Regions from separate parts of the Sphingomonas faeni genome, predicted to be linked through region 3. Evidence: riboswitches for the same ligand, from Rfam matches in the RefSeq annotation. Region 3 holds a riboswitch; each other region holds the start of a gene.
The links. A riboswitch is a leader RNA that binds a small molecule or an ion and turns the genes downstream of it on or off. The one in region 3 is predicted to bind cobalamin.
Positions count from the first base shown of each region.

Region 1: another riboswitch for cobalamin. It lies ahead of QFZ54_RS10205 (TonB-dependent receptor plug domain-containing protein); the one in region 3 lies ahead of QFZ54_RS05310 (HoxN/HupN/NixA family nickel/cobalt transporter).
Region 2: another riboswitch for cobalamin. It lies ahead of QFZ54_RS06175 (DUF1636 domain-containing protein); the one in region 3 lies ahead of QFZ54_RS05310 (HoxN/HupN/NixA family nickel/cobalt transporter).

Region 1 is NZ_JAUSZF010000001.1:2,200,733-2,204,997, forward strand. It holds gene QFZ54_RS10200 (ABC transporter substrate-binding protein) at 1-721, opposite strand, end outside; gene QFZ54_RS10205 (TonB-dependent receptor plug domain-containing protein) at 718-2,616, opposite strand; cobalamin riboswitch at 2,732-2,931, opposite strand; gene QFZ54_RS10210 (TonB-dependent receptor) at 3,255-4,265, opposite strand, start outside.
Region 2 is NZ_JAUSZF010000001.1:1,330,539-1,334,803, reverse strand. It holds gene QFZ54_RS06185 (NAD(P)/FAD-dependent oxidoreductase) at 1-1,522, opposite strand, end outside; gene cobO (cob(I)yrinic acid a,c-diamide adenosyltransferase) at 1,577-2,182, shown strand; cobalamin riboswitch at 2,389-2,584, shown strand; gene QFZ54_RS06175 (DUF1636 domain-containing protein) at 2,757-3,164, shown strand; gene cobT (nicotinate-nucleotide--dimethylbenzimidazole phosphoribosyltransferase) at 3,161-4,174, shown strand; gene QFZ54_RS06165 (histidine phosphatase family protein) at 4,171-4,265, shown strand, end outside.
Region 3 is NZ_JAUSZF010000001.1:1,134,123-1,138,387, reverse strand. It holds gene QFZ54_RS05320 (alpha/beta hydrolase family protein) at 1-480, shown strand, start outside; gene QFZ54_RS05315 (S9 family peptidase) at 477-2,585, shown strand; cobalamin riboswitch at 2,659-2,875, shown strand; gene QFZ54_RS05310 (HoxN/HupN/NixA family nickel/cobalt transporter) at 3,058-4,107, shown strand.

The sequences.
Region 1 (4,265 bases), 1.1 Mb from region 3:
GAAAAACGGCTTGCGGCGTGGTCGGCAGCAGACGGCGGCGCAGCGCGGTACCGCGGCCGACGCGTTCGGGAGCGATCACGACGGCGGGCGGCTGAGTCACGATCGTCTCGGCAGACAACGTGCCGGTATGCGTCAGGCCATAGCTCGCGGCGGCATTACGGAAGCCGACGCGGGTCATCATCTCGTTCAGCAACGTGCTTCCCCCGGTCGCAAGATCGCCGCTGATGTAGAGCAGAGCGTTCGGCGAGGGTCCATTCGTGCGGCTCCAGCGCGTCACTGCACGATCGATCTCGGCATTGATCCGCGCGCCGCCCATCGGTGCGCCGGCAGCTTCCGAGATCTGGGTAACCTGCGCCTGGCTCTCGGCGATCGAGTCCGGGATGCCCACCAGAAGCGTCTTCAGACCGGCCCGCGCATACGCCGCCTGGGTCGCGGGCGGGGTGTAGGTGCTGGCGATGACCAGATCGGGGTGCAGCGCGATCACTTCCTCCGCAGTCCCGGCGATCCCGCGAAACCGCCGCGCGACGGCGATCGGGATCGAGGTCGCGGATGGGTCTTGCGAATAATGGCTGATCGCAGCGATTTGCGCGGGCGGCAGGATACGGATCAGCACCGCGTCCACGCACGGATTGGTCGAGACGATCCCCCCGCCGCCGCCCGATATGGGGGACTGTGCGCAGCCCCCGAGCAGGAGCGCGAGTAGGATCGCCCCGTGCCTCACTTCAGGCGCAACCGCACGCCGCCATAGGCCGCGCGGCCGTAATTGCCGTAGCCCGCGATCGTCTCGTACCGCGTGTCGGTCAGGTTATCGACGCGGCCATAGACCGCGAACCGCTCGCAGATCGGCAGTTCCGCACGCACGCCGGCCAGTGCATAGCCGTCGAGGCGCGTGGTGTTGCCGACGTCGTCGAAGCTGTCGCCGACCACCGTCACGGTGCCACCGACCGACAGGCCGAACGCGAACCGGTAATCGGCATTGACGCTCGCGGTCTGCTTGGGACGGCGCGCGAGGTCATTGCCGAAATCGTCGCCGACCGAGCGGTTCTCAGTGTCGATATAGCTGTAGTTCGCGGTCAGCGTCAGCGCATCGACCGGGCGCAGCGCGAGGGTGAATTCGACGCCGTCCGCTTCGGCACGCGCGACGTTGTCGTAGACGCCGAACGGACGGTTGGCGCAGATCGAACCGGGCGTCGTCAGCTCGCTCGGGCTGCAATCCCGGAAGTCGATCTGGTTGCGCGTGCGGCGATTGAAATAGGTAACGCCGACGCGGGCACGATTACCGAGAAACGCCTGTTCGACGCCGATATCGAAGTTGCGCGCGGTCTCCGGATCGAGGTCGCGATTCCCGTAGTCGGAGAAGAGCTGGTACAAGGTCGGTGCCTTGAAGCCTTCGCCGTAGCTTGCCCGGACGGTGGTGCCGGTGCGCAATGCCAGCGCGGCGTTCGCGCCGAACGTGGTGTGGCTGCCGAAATCGTCGTGATCGTCGTTGCGGACGCCGCCGGTGATCGTAAGGACGTCGAGCGGCTTGACGATCAGCTGGCCATACACGCTGGTGATCCCGGTATCCGCGAAGGTGAAGCCGTCGTTGAAGCGGCTGTCTTCGCGCTCGACGCCTGCAACGACGCGCACCTGGTCGAGTGGCCGGAAGTCACCCTGATATTCATAGCGCTCGCTACGGCCGCGACCGATGAACGACGGATCGTTACCAAAGCTCGGGTCGTAATTGTCGCGGTTGATATCGGCGATCGTGAACGCCACGCGGTTGTTGAACCGACCATCGGCGAGGTTCGCGTGCAGCCCGGCATAACCGTACGCCTCGCGCGTTTTCGAATATTCGGGGGTGTCGGCGAACACGTAATCGGGTGCCGGGAATCCGTCGATCGCAACACGGCTGTCCGCGAAATAGCCACGCAGGTCGAGGCCGATGCCCGGCGCGAACTCGACGCCGACCCGCCCGGTAGCGCCATATTGGCGATAGCCGTCGCGCTCGGTGCCGCTAGTCGCCGACGAGATGCCGTCGGTGCGCAAATATCCGCCGGTCAGCGATCCGGACACAGGACCCGACTTGCCCGACACGCCGGCGCTCGCGAACACGCTGTCGGCATAGCCGTATTCGGCGTTGGCGCGCGCCTGCACGCCTTCGGTCGGCGCGGCGGTGATGATGTTGACGACGCCGCCGATCGCCTGGCTGCCCCACGGCACCGAGTTCGGCCCGCGCAACACCTCGATCCGCTCGACCGAGCTCGACAGCAAATTGCCGAAGTTGAAGCCACCGCCGGTCGACGACGGATCGTTGACGCGGACGCCATCGATCACGACCAAGGTCTGGTCCGCCTCGGCGCCGCGGATGCGGACGCTGGTAAGCGCGCCGACCGTGCCGTTGCGGGTCACCGTGACGCCGGGCGTGGTCGCGAGCAGGTCGGATAGCACGGTGGTCTGCCGACGCTCGATTTCGGCACGGTCGATGACCGTTACCGCCTGGCCGATTTCGCTTAGCGGTTGCGCGGCGCGGGTCGCGGTGACGACGACTTCGGGGGCGTCGCTATCGGGACTAGTCTGGGAATGAGCAGGCGCTGCAATCGCCGCGGCGCTCAGCAGAAGGAAGAATTTCGTCATGGGGCACGTCCTGGCAGAACCGCCCGCGACCATTCGCGGGAGCGGCAGACGTCTCTCGCTCGAGGAAACCCGGCTGGACCGGAGCACTCGTCCGCGCCGGACACCCGCCCGCGCAGTGGATCGACCGTGAGAGGCAGGTCTCCTGGCTTCCGGGTCACCGCGCCCACCCCGCCTTCCCAGGTCGAAACCCAGTGGCATATCGGGGTGGCCGCTATCCGGTCACAGTTGCGGGTACAGCGCCGGTCTTGCGGACATATCCGCGCACCGACTTCCCTTTTGATCCCGTCGCCGGGAACCCTTCACGGTGGTGGCATTAGTCGCAGCGTATGCACGGGTCAACGCGGAGCCTACTCATCCTCCCCCGCCTGAGGGCGGGTAGCGCTGGGTCAGCAGGTTCACGGTCCATCGCACCACCCCGGCGAAGGCCGGGGCCCAATTGGGAGACGTCGATAGCGGAGCACGGTGGCTCGTTATTGCCACCTTTCCAATTGGGCCCCGGCCTTCGCCGGGGTGGTGGCGTGTTGGTCGGGACGTCGCTTTCCCTTCCTTATTCTCCCGCGAAGGCGGGAGCCCAGTCTGGGTCCCCGCCTTCGCGGGGAAACACGCTGCCTTCGTTTTATTGGCGGGGCGAGTTGAATTTACCGAAGCCCGTAGCGCAACCCTACCCAGATCGTCCGCGGCGTCGCGCGCTCGACGATGTTCGCGCCGCTGATGCCCGCCTCGACACGCTCGTTCAGGAAATTCTCCGCCCGGAACTCCGCAACCAGCGACCGCATGATCGGCAAAGCCGCATACGCATCCAGCGTGGTCGCCGGATCGAGCACCCGCGTATTCTGGTCGTCGTCGAACTGCTGTCCGATATGCCGCACCGTCAGCGACACCGCCGCCGCATCGCGCCGCCAGTCGACCGTTCCCGACACCTGATCGCGCGGCGTCTGCGCCGGTCGCAAGCCATCCAACGCGGCGGTGATCCCAGACCCTTCGACCGTCGAGTTCGTATGCGACCACGACGCCTGCATGCCGACCGGACCGGGCCGATATGACGCATCCAGCTCGAACCCATGCGCGCGGATCGCATCAAGGTTCTGGCGAACGCGGTAGGTTGCTACCCCCGGCAACACCTGTACCGGATTGGTCGTCGTGACGTTCGCCACGGCATCCTTCAGCCGGTTGTAGAAATACGTCGCGGCGATGCTCACCCCCGGCGCAGGCGTCAGCGTGACCCCGCCCTCGACGCCGGTCAGCCGCTCCGGCGACAGCAGCGCATTCGCCGCGGTCGCGTCGTTGCCGACCCGGAACGGCCGATACAGCTCATTGAGCGTCGGCAACCGCCACCCGCGATACCCGGCAACCCGCAGCGTAATCGCCTCGACCGGCTGGTACGCCACGCCCGCCCGGCCGGTGGTCTCGCTGCCGTCTCGATCCGCATACCGAAGATCGGTCAACGCAGCGCCGCCCACGAGCGGCCGTTCGGACAGATAGCCGCCATCGATCGACCACCAATCGACCCGTCCGCCAAGACTGAACGTGAAGTCGCCCGCCACCAGGCTCCCATCCGCGAACACGCCCGTCGTCGTCGTGCTCCCCCCAGCCTCGCGCCGCCGCGTCGGCGCCGCGTTGACGAAGGTATAAAGCTCCTGCGTCTTGCC
Region 2 (4,265 bases), 200 kb from region 3:
CCGGGAACAGGCCTGCGGTGTTGAGGCTCACGAAATCATCGCCCCGCGTGATCCTGACGGGCGACGAGGTCCGGGTCTCCACCCCCGTCAGCACCGCGTCAGGATGATCGTAGCCGGGAATTTCACGCCCAAACGCAGGCAATGCTTCCCGCAAAGCGGTGATCGCGAACTCCGGCAGGCATTCGGACAGGTCGGTCATGTGCACGCCTGGCTTGTACGACGGGATCACCGAGCCGGGCGCGGTCGACGCGCGCCCCGCGAGCAGATCGCCAATCCGTTGCGCGGGAGCCTTGTAGTTCGAGCCGCCCGCGACATAGGCGCGCGACTCCCAGTGGCGTTGCAGTTCGATTCCCGCCAGCGGGTGGCCGGGATAGTCGCGCTCGGGGTCGATGCCGATCACGATCCCCGAGTTCGCGTTGCGTTCGTTGCGCGAATATTGGCTCATGCCGTTGGTCGCGACGCGGCCCTCTTCGGAGGTTGCTGCGACGACGGTGCCGCCCGGGCACATGCAGAAGCTATAGACGGTACGCCCGTTTTTGCAGTGGTGCGACAGGCTGTACGCCGCCGCGCCGAGATCGGGGTGGCCCGCGCAGGGGCCGAAGCGGGCTTCGTCGATCCAGGATTGCGGATGTTCGATGCGGACGCCGATCGAGAAGGGCTTCGCCTCGACATGCACGCCCTTCGCGTGCAGCATCTCGAACGTGTCGCGCGCGCTATGGCCGACCGCGAAGACGACGTGGTTGGCTTCGAGATAGTCGCCGGTGCTCAGGTGGAGGCCGCGTAATTGCCGCGTGCCGGCCTCCTCGACGATGTCTAGGCCGTCGACGCGGGTCGAGAAGCGGTACTCGCCGCCGAGCGCCTCGATCGTCTTGCGCATGCTCTCGACCATCGTGACGAGGCGGAAGGTGCCGATATGCGGGTGCGCTTCGGTGAGGATTTCGGGCGGCGCGCCGGCTTTGACGAACTCGGTCAGGACCTTTCGACCCAAGTGGCGCGGGTCCTTGATCTGGCTCCAGAGCTTGCCGTCGGAGAAGGTGCCGGCGCCGCCCTCGCCGAACTGGACGTTGGATTCAGGGTTGAGGACGCTCTTGCGCCAGAGGCCCCAGGTGTCCTTGGTACGCTCGCGGACGACTTTGCCGCGGTCGAGGATGATCGGGCGGAAGCCCATCTGCGCTAGGATCAGGCCGGCGAAGAGGCCGCAGGGCCCTGCGCCGACGACGACTGGGCGGGGGCCGGTGTAGCTCGGACCGCCTTTGGTGACGAAGCGATAGCCGGTGTCCGGGGTACGCTGGACGTGGCGATCTTTCCGGAAGCGGGTGAGGACGGTGTCCTCGTTCTTCAGCGTGACGTCGACCGAATAGACGAGCTGGATGTCCATCTTGTCGCGTGCATCGTGCGCGCGCCTCGCGATCGTGTAGCGGATCAGGTCGCGCGGGGTGACGCGCAGGCGATCGCGGATCGCGGCGGGGAGCGCTTCGTCGGCGTGGTTGAGCGGGAGCTTGAGATCGGTGATGCGGAGCATGGGGGACGCTCTAGCGCCGCGCGCCGCGATCCGCCATCGGGTGCAGGAGAGGACATGATCATGCGGACCGACGACGAGCAGAATGCCAAGAGCGCTAAGCGCAAGGAGGTCCACGATAAGATCGTCGCGAGCAAGACGATCGAGAAGGGCTTGATCATCGTCCACACCGGCAAGGGCAAGGGCAAGTCGACCGCCGCGTTCGGCATGGCGGTGCGGATGATCGGGCATGGGCGGAAAGTCGGCGTGGTGCAGTTCGTCAAGGGCGCGATGGCGACCGGCGAGAAGGCGATCTTCGATGCGTTTCCGGACCTGTGCGAGTTCAAGCCGATGGGCGAGGGGTTCACCTGGGATACGCAGGACCGCGCGCGGGATATCGCGGTGGCGCGCGAGGGTTGGGACGAGGTGAAGCGAATGATCGCCGATTCGTCTTATGCGATGGTGGTCGCGGACGAGCTGAACATCGTGTTGCGGTATGAGTATCTGCCGGTCGACGAGGTGCTGGCGGTGCTGTCGGCCAAGCCCGAGATGACGCATGTCGTGGTGACGGGGCGGAACGCACCGGATGCGCTGATCGAGGCGGCGGATCTGGTAACCGAGATGACGCAGGTGAAGCATCCGTTCCGGTCGGGGGTGAAGGCTCAAGCGGGCGTGGAGTTCTAAGGCGATTTCACGCGAAGGTTCTGCCGGTCACGGCGCTAGCCAAAAATGCTACGTCATCCTGACGAAAGTCAGGACCCAGAGCCACGAAGGCTACCGCCCGTTACCCTGGGTCCTGACTTTCGTCAGGATGACGGCGGATTGGTGGAACTGCTGGAGCGAGCGCCCAACGGCGCGCCGCCATCTTGCGTCCCCCCAGCCCCGCGCCTATCGCTCGACTTGCGACAGGTTTTCCCGAGGCGGCAACGCGTAGGGAAATGAAAATGGGAACGGGAAACACCCGGCTGCCCCTGCAACTGTACGCGGCGAGCCATCGTGCCACATGCCATTGGGATACTCCCGAGAAGGCGGCTCGGACGGCGTTGACCCGCGAGCCAGGAGACCTGCCTGTCGCGGTCGTCTTTCGTCCGGCCAGGGTGCGCCGAACGGACGGGTAACACCCCGAGCGACGACATCGCTTCGCGTCGCGCGGAGGCCGGAGGCGTGCGCCTTTTGCCCCTCGCGCGGTGCGGGATCGACTGTCCGAAGGGGTAACTATGCCAGGTTCACATCAAGTTGCGATCGTCTTGGAACGGACATGCTGAAGTCGGTCGAGGACGGCGTCGCGGTGGTCGCGTGCAATACGTGTCGCCATTCCGCGGACGCGCGCGACGACGAGCAGGGCCAACGCGGCGGCGCGCGGCTGGTCAGCGCGTTAAAGGCAGTACAGGCGAGCGATCCCGCTTATGCCGACGTCACCGTGCAGGAGATGCCGTGCCTGTTCGCGTGCCAGGATTTCTGCACGATCCACCTGCGCGCACCCGCCAAGGTCGGCTATGTGCTCGGCCGGTTCGAGCCGACCGAGGATTCCGCGCGCGCGATCCTCGATTACGCGCGGCTCTACGGCGACAGCGCGTTCGGGCAGGTGCCGTTCAAGCAATGGCCGCAGGGTGTGAAGGGCCATTTCATCACGCGCACGCCGCCCGCTGGGTTCGTCGTCGAATGACCGCATTCGCAACGCCCGTCGCGTTTCTGGCGGCCTTGCGCGGCTTGCCGCAGGCGGACGCCGCGGCGCGATCCGCGGCGATCACCCGGGAGGGGGAACTGACCAAGCCGCCAGGCTCGCTCGGGCGGCTGGAGGATATCGCGGTCTTCATGGCCGGCTGGCAGGCTAACCCGCTGCCTCGGCTCGATCGCGGTAGTGCGGTCGTGTTTGCAGGCAATCACGGCATCGTCGCGCGCGGTGTGAGTGCGTTCCCGGCCTCGGTCACCGCGCAGATGGTCGCCAATTTCCAGCATGGCGGCGCGGCGATCAACGCGCTGTCGCGCGCGGCGGGCCTTGAGCTGAAGATCGTATCGCTCGATCTCGACCGGCCGACCGCAGACTTCACCGAAGCCCCGGCGATGTTGGAGGAGGAGTGCCTCGGCGCGATCAACGCTGGCGCGGCGGCTGTCGCGGATGCGCCCGATCTGCTCGTGCTCGGCGAGCTGGGGATCGGCAATTCGACTACCGCTGCGGCGCTATGTCTGGCGAGCTTGGGCGGGGCGGCGAGCGACTGGGTAGGGCCGGGTACCGGCGTCGATGGCGAGGGCATCGCACGGAAGATCGCCGTCGTCGAGGCTGGGGTCGCGCTGCACCGGGATGCACTGGGCACGCCGTTCGAGATCTTGCGGCGGCTCGGCGGACGCGAACTGGCGGCGATCGCGGGTGCGGTGGTCGCGGCACGGCAGGCGAGCGTGCCGGTGATGCTCGACGGCTTCATCTGCTGTTCGGCTGTGGCACCGTTGGCTGCTGCGTGCCCCGACATTCTCGCGCATTGCCTTGCCGGGCATGTCTCGGCCGAGCCGGGGCATCGTCTTTTGCTCAAGCGCATGGGGCTCGAGCCGTTGCTATCGCTCGGCATGCGGCTGGGTGAGGGCAGCGGAGCAGCTACCGCGACGTTGCTCGTCCGCGCGGCACTGGCGGTCCATGCGGAGATGGCGACGTTCGCCGAGGCGGGCGTTTCGGCGGCGTGAGCGCGTACATGCTGTACCTGATGCGGCATGGTGCGCCCGCGGTGGCGGGTCGGTTGCTTGGGCGAACCGACGACCCGGCAACCGAGGCAGG
Region 3 (4,265 bases):
CTGTTCGTGACCGGCGGCTCTGGCGGCGGGCTGCTGACCGCCTGGATCGTTGGCAAGACCGACCGGTTCAAGGCCGCCGCGACGCAGAAACCGGTGATCAACTGGATCAGCGAGGCGCTGACGATGGACAACACGCTGTTCACCTCGCGCTACTGGTTCACCAAGCTGCCGTGGGAGGATCCGATGAGCTATTGGAACCGCTCGCCGTTGAGCATCGTCGGCAACGTCAAGACACCGACGCTGGTGGTGGTCGGTGGCGACGATTTCCGGACGCCGGTGAGCGAATCCGAGCAATATTACGCGGCGCTCCAGATCCGCGGCGTGCCGACCGCGCTGGTGAAGGTGCCGGGCGCAAGCCACGGCGGCCTCGCCGCACGCCCGTCGCAATCCGCGGCCAAGGCGTCGGCGATCATCGCCTGGTTCGATCGATACCGGAAGCCGGCCACAGCAACTGCGGCAACACAGGGAGTCGCACAATGACGATACGGTACATGATGCTGGCCGGCGTGGCGCTGGTCTCGACGGCGGCGGTGGCGCAGGTCCAGCCCCCGCGCGTGGCGAAGAAGCCGTTCCAGGTGACGTCGCCCAATGGCGCGCGCGAGGACGACTATTACTGGCTGCGCGACGACACGCGGAAGAACCCCGAGATGCTCGCCTATCTTGCCGCCGAGAACGCCTATGCCGACGCGGAGCTCGCCTCGCTGAAGCCGCTCCAGGCCAAGCTTTACGAAGAGACCGTCTCGCATATCAAGCAGGACGACAGTTCGGCGCCGTATGCGAAGAACGGCTATTATTACGGCTCACGGTTCCAGACCGGCGCGGATTACCCGATCCTGGAGCGCCGCAAGGGCAGCCGCACCGCGCCCGCCGAAACGCTGTTCGACGAGCCGGCGATGGCGAAGGGCCACAGCTTCTTCGCGCTCAGCGACTGGGCGGTGAGCCCCGACAACGCCCGCGTCGCCTGGGCCGAAGACACCGTCGGCCGTCGCCAATACGTCCTCAAGGTGAAGGACCTCGCCACCGGTGCGGCGATCGCCGACACGCTCTCGAACATCGAGCCGAACGTCGTCTGGGCGGACGACAACAAGACCATTCTCTATGTCGAGAAGGACCCGGTGACGCTCCGGGGCTACCGCGTGAAGGCGCACGTCCTCGGCACACCCGCCGCCAGCGACCGGTTGCTGTACGAAGAAAAGGACGACACCTACTCGATGGGCGTCTCGCGCACCGCCGATGACAAGTTCGTCTGCATCGGCGTGAGCAGCACGGTCAGCGACGAGCAACGCTGCGCTGCCGCCGCCGCGCCAACCAGCTTCACGATCGTCGCCCCAAGGGCGCGCGAGTTCCGCTACGGCGCGGATCACATCGGCAACCGCTGGATCATCCGCACCAACAAGGACGCGAAGAACTACAAGCTCGTCACCGTCGCCGATGCCGATCTCGCCAAGGGAACGGCCGCATGGCGCGACCTGACGCCCGCCAGCGACACCGTCTTCATCGAGGGCTTCAAGCCCTTCGAAGGCTTCGTCGCGATCGACCAACGCGAGGGCGGCAACCGCATGATCCGCGTCCTGAACGATGCGGGCAAGTCGACTGCGGTCACCGCCGACGAACCCGCCTATCGCATGTCGCTCGACGTCAACGAGGAAATCGCAACGCCGTGGGTCCGCTACACCTATGGATCGCTAGTCACGCCGACCACCACCTACGAGGTCAACGCCAAAACCGGCGAGCGGCGCGCGCTGAAGGTCGCCCCGGTGCCGGGATACGACCCCGCAAAATACGTCACCGAACGCGTCTGGGCGCCCGCGCGAGACGGCACGCGGATCCCCGTATCGCTGGTCTACGCCAAGGGCACCAAGCGCGACGGCACCGCGCCGCTCTTCCAATACGCCTATGGCAGCTACGGCATCTCGAGCGACCCCGCCGTCGACCCTGGCCGCATAGACCTGCTCGATCGCGGCGTCGTCTACGCGATTGCGCATATCCGCGGCGGGCAGGAGATGGGCCGCGGCTGGTATGACGACGGCCACCTGCTCAACAAGAAGAACAGCTTCACCGACTTCATCGACGTCACCCGCTATCTCGTCGCGCAAAAATACGCCGCCAAGGACCGCGTCGCGGCGATGGGCGGCAGTGCGGGCGGGCTGCTGATGGGCGGCGTCGCGAACATGGCGCCGGCGGACTACAAACTGATCATCGCGCAGGTCCCGTTCGTCGACGTGGTTACGACGATGCTCGACGCGTCGATCCCGCTGACGACGTTCGAGTACGACGAATGGGGCAACCCCGCGCAGAAGGCGTCGTACGACTACATGCTGAGCTACTCGCCGTACGACAACGTCAAGGCGACGGCGTATCCGGCACTCTACGTCGGCACCGGGCTATGGGACAGCCAGGTGCAATATTACGAGCCGACCAAATGGGTCGCCAAGCTCCGCGAACTGAAGACCGACAAGAACCCGCTGCTGTTCCGCGTCAACATGGAGGCAGGGCACGGAGGCAAGTCCGGCCGCTTCGAACGCTATCGCCAGAATTCGGAATGGCAGGCGTTCATGCTGCAACAGCTGGGCGTCGCGAAATAGCACGCCCGTTGGCACGCCCGTTGGCACATTGGCGAAAGCAGGGTACCGATCGCGCGGGATGCGGCTTCCAGCCGTTTCCCGTGATCGCGTCGGTGCCCGGAAGGGCTTGATTGGGAATGCGGTGCGGACGGTTCGCCGTCCTATGCCGCGGCTGTCCCTGCAACTGTAAGCGGCGAGCGAGACGCACGAGCCCTCTACGCGAGGGCAGCCACTGGGCCGCAAAGCCTGGGAAGGCGTGCATCGAGCAACGACCCGCGAGCCAGGAGACCTGCCGGCGTCTGGTCGCTCTTGTCCCGGTCCAGGGGGTGGCCGAGGCACGGTGAACGCCGCCTGCGTGACACTGGCTGAGCGACGACCATGTGGCGGGGGCCGCATCGGCGTCGTGCGTCGGCCGCTCATGGCGTCCGGTCGTCGTATGTCCCGGCCGTTCGCGGCAGGCCCCGGTCCTCGTCGGACGCTGCGGGGTTTGTGCATGACGACTTCAACATTCGAGAGATCGACGCGGGTTTCGACCCGCAAGCGCATCGGCTGGCTGTTCGCAGGGCTGGTCGCGGCAAATATCGCCGCCTGGGGCTGGGCATTCTCGCTGTTCCACGCGCAGCCCCTCATGCTCGGCACGACCTTGCTCGCCTGGGGATTGGGCCTGCGTCACGCAGTCGACGCCGACCACATCGCCGCGATCGACAACGTAACCCGCAAACTCATGCAGGAAGGCCAGCGCCCGATCGCCGTCGGCTTCTGGTTCGCGATCGGCCATTCGGGGATCGTGCTCATCGCTGCCGTCGCGATCGCACTCACCGCCAGCGCACTGTCGCAGTTCGAGGCGTTCAAGCAGGTCGGCGGCGTGGTCGCGACGATGATCTCCGCGCTGTTCCTCTTCACGATCGCCGCGATGAACCTCATCATCCTCCGCTCGGTCTGGCGCACCTTCGGCCACGTCCGCGGCGGCGGCACCTATGTCGAGGAGGATCTCGACCTGCTGCTCGGCAGTCGCGGCCTGCTCGCGCGGCTGTTTCGCCCGATGTTCCGGCTGGTGACCCGAAGCTGGCACATGGCCCCGCTCGGCTTCCTGTTCGGCCTCGGCTTCGACACCGCCACGGAGGTCGCGATCCTCGGCCTTTCCGCGAGCCAGGCCGCCGACGGTCTGTCGATCGGCACCGTGCTCGTCCTCCCCGTGCTGTTCGCGACCGGCATGGCGCTGGTCGACACGGCGGACGGCGTCGTCATGCTAGGCGCGTACGAATGGGCGTTCGTGAAGCCGATCCGCAAGCTCTATTACAACATCACCATCACGCTGATCTCCGCCATAGTCGCGATCGCGATCGGAGGTATCGAGACGCTCGCGCTGCTCGGCGCAAAGCTCGGCCTGACCGGCGGCATCTGGGATCTGGCAGCCGCACTCGGCGAGAACTTCAACGGCCTCGGCTTCGCGATCATCGGCCTGTTCGTGCTGTGCTGGGTCCTGAGCTTCGCCATCTACCGCTGGAAACGCTTCGACGAGATCGAGGTGGTGCACGGGTAATATTACCTTCGTCATCCCGGGCTCGACCCGGGACCCAGAGCCAAGCACCGAATCGTGCGTGGCTCTGGGTCCTGACTTTCGTCAGGATGACGGAGGTGGAGTGCATTGGCACGCCCCCGGAATTCCTCTAACCCCACCCCGGAGGCTCGGTTCCACCG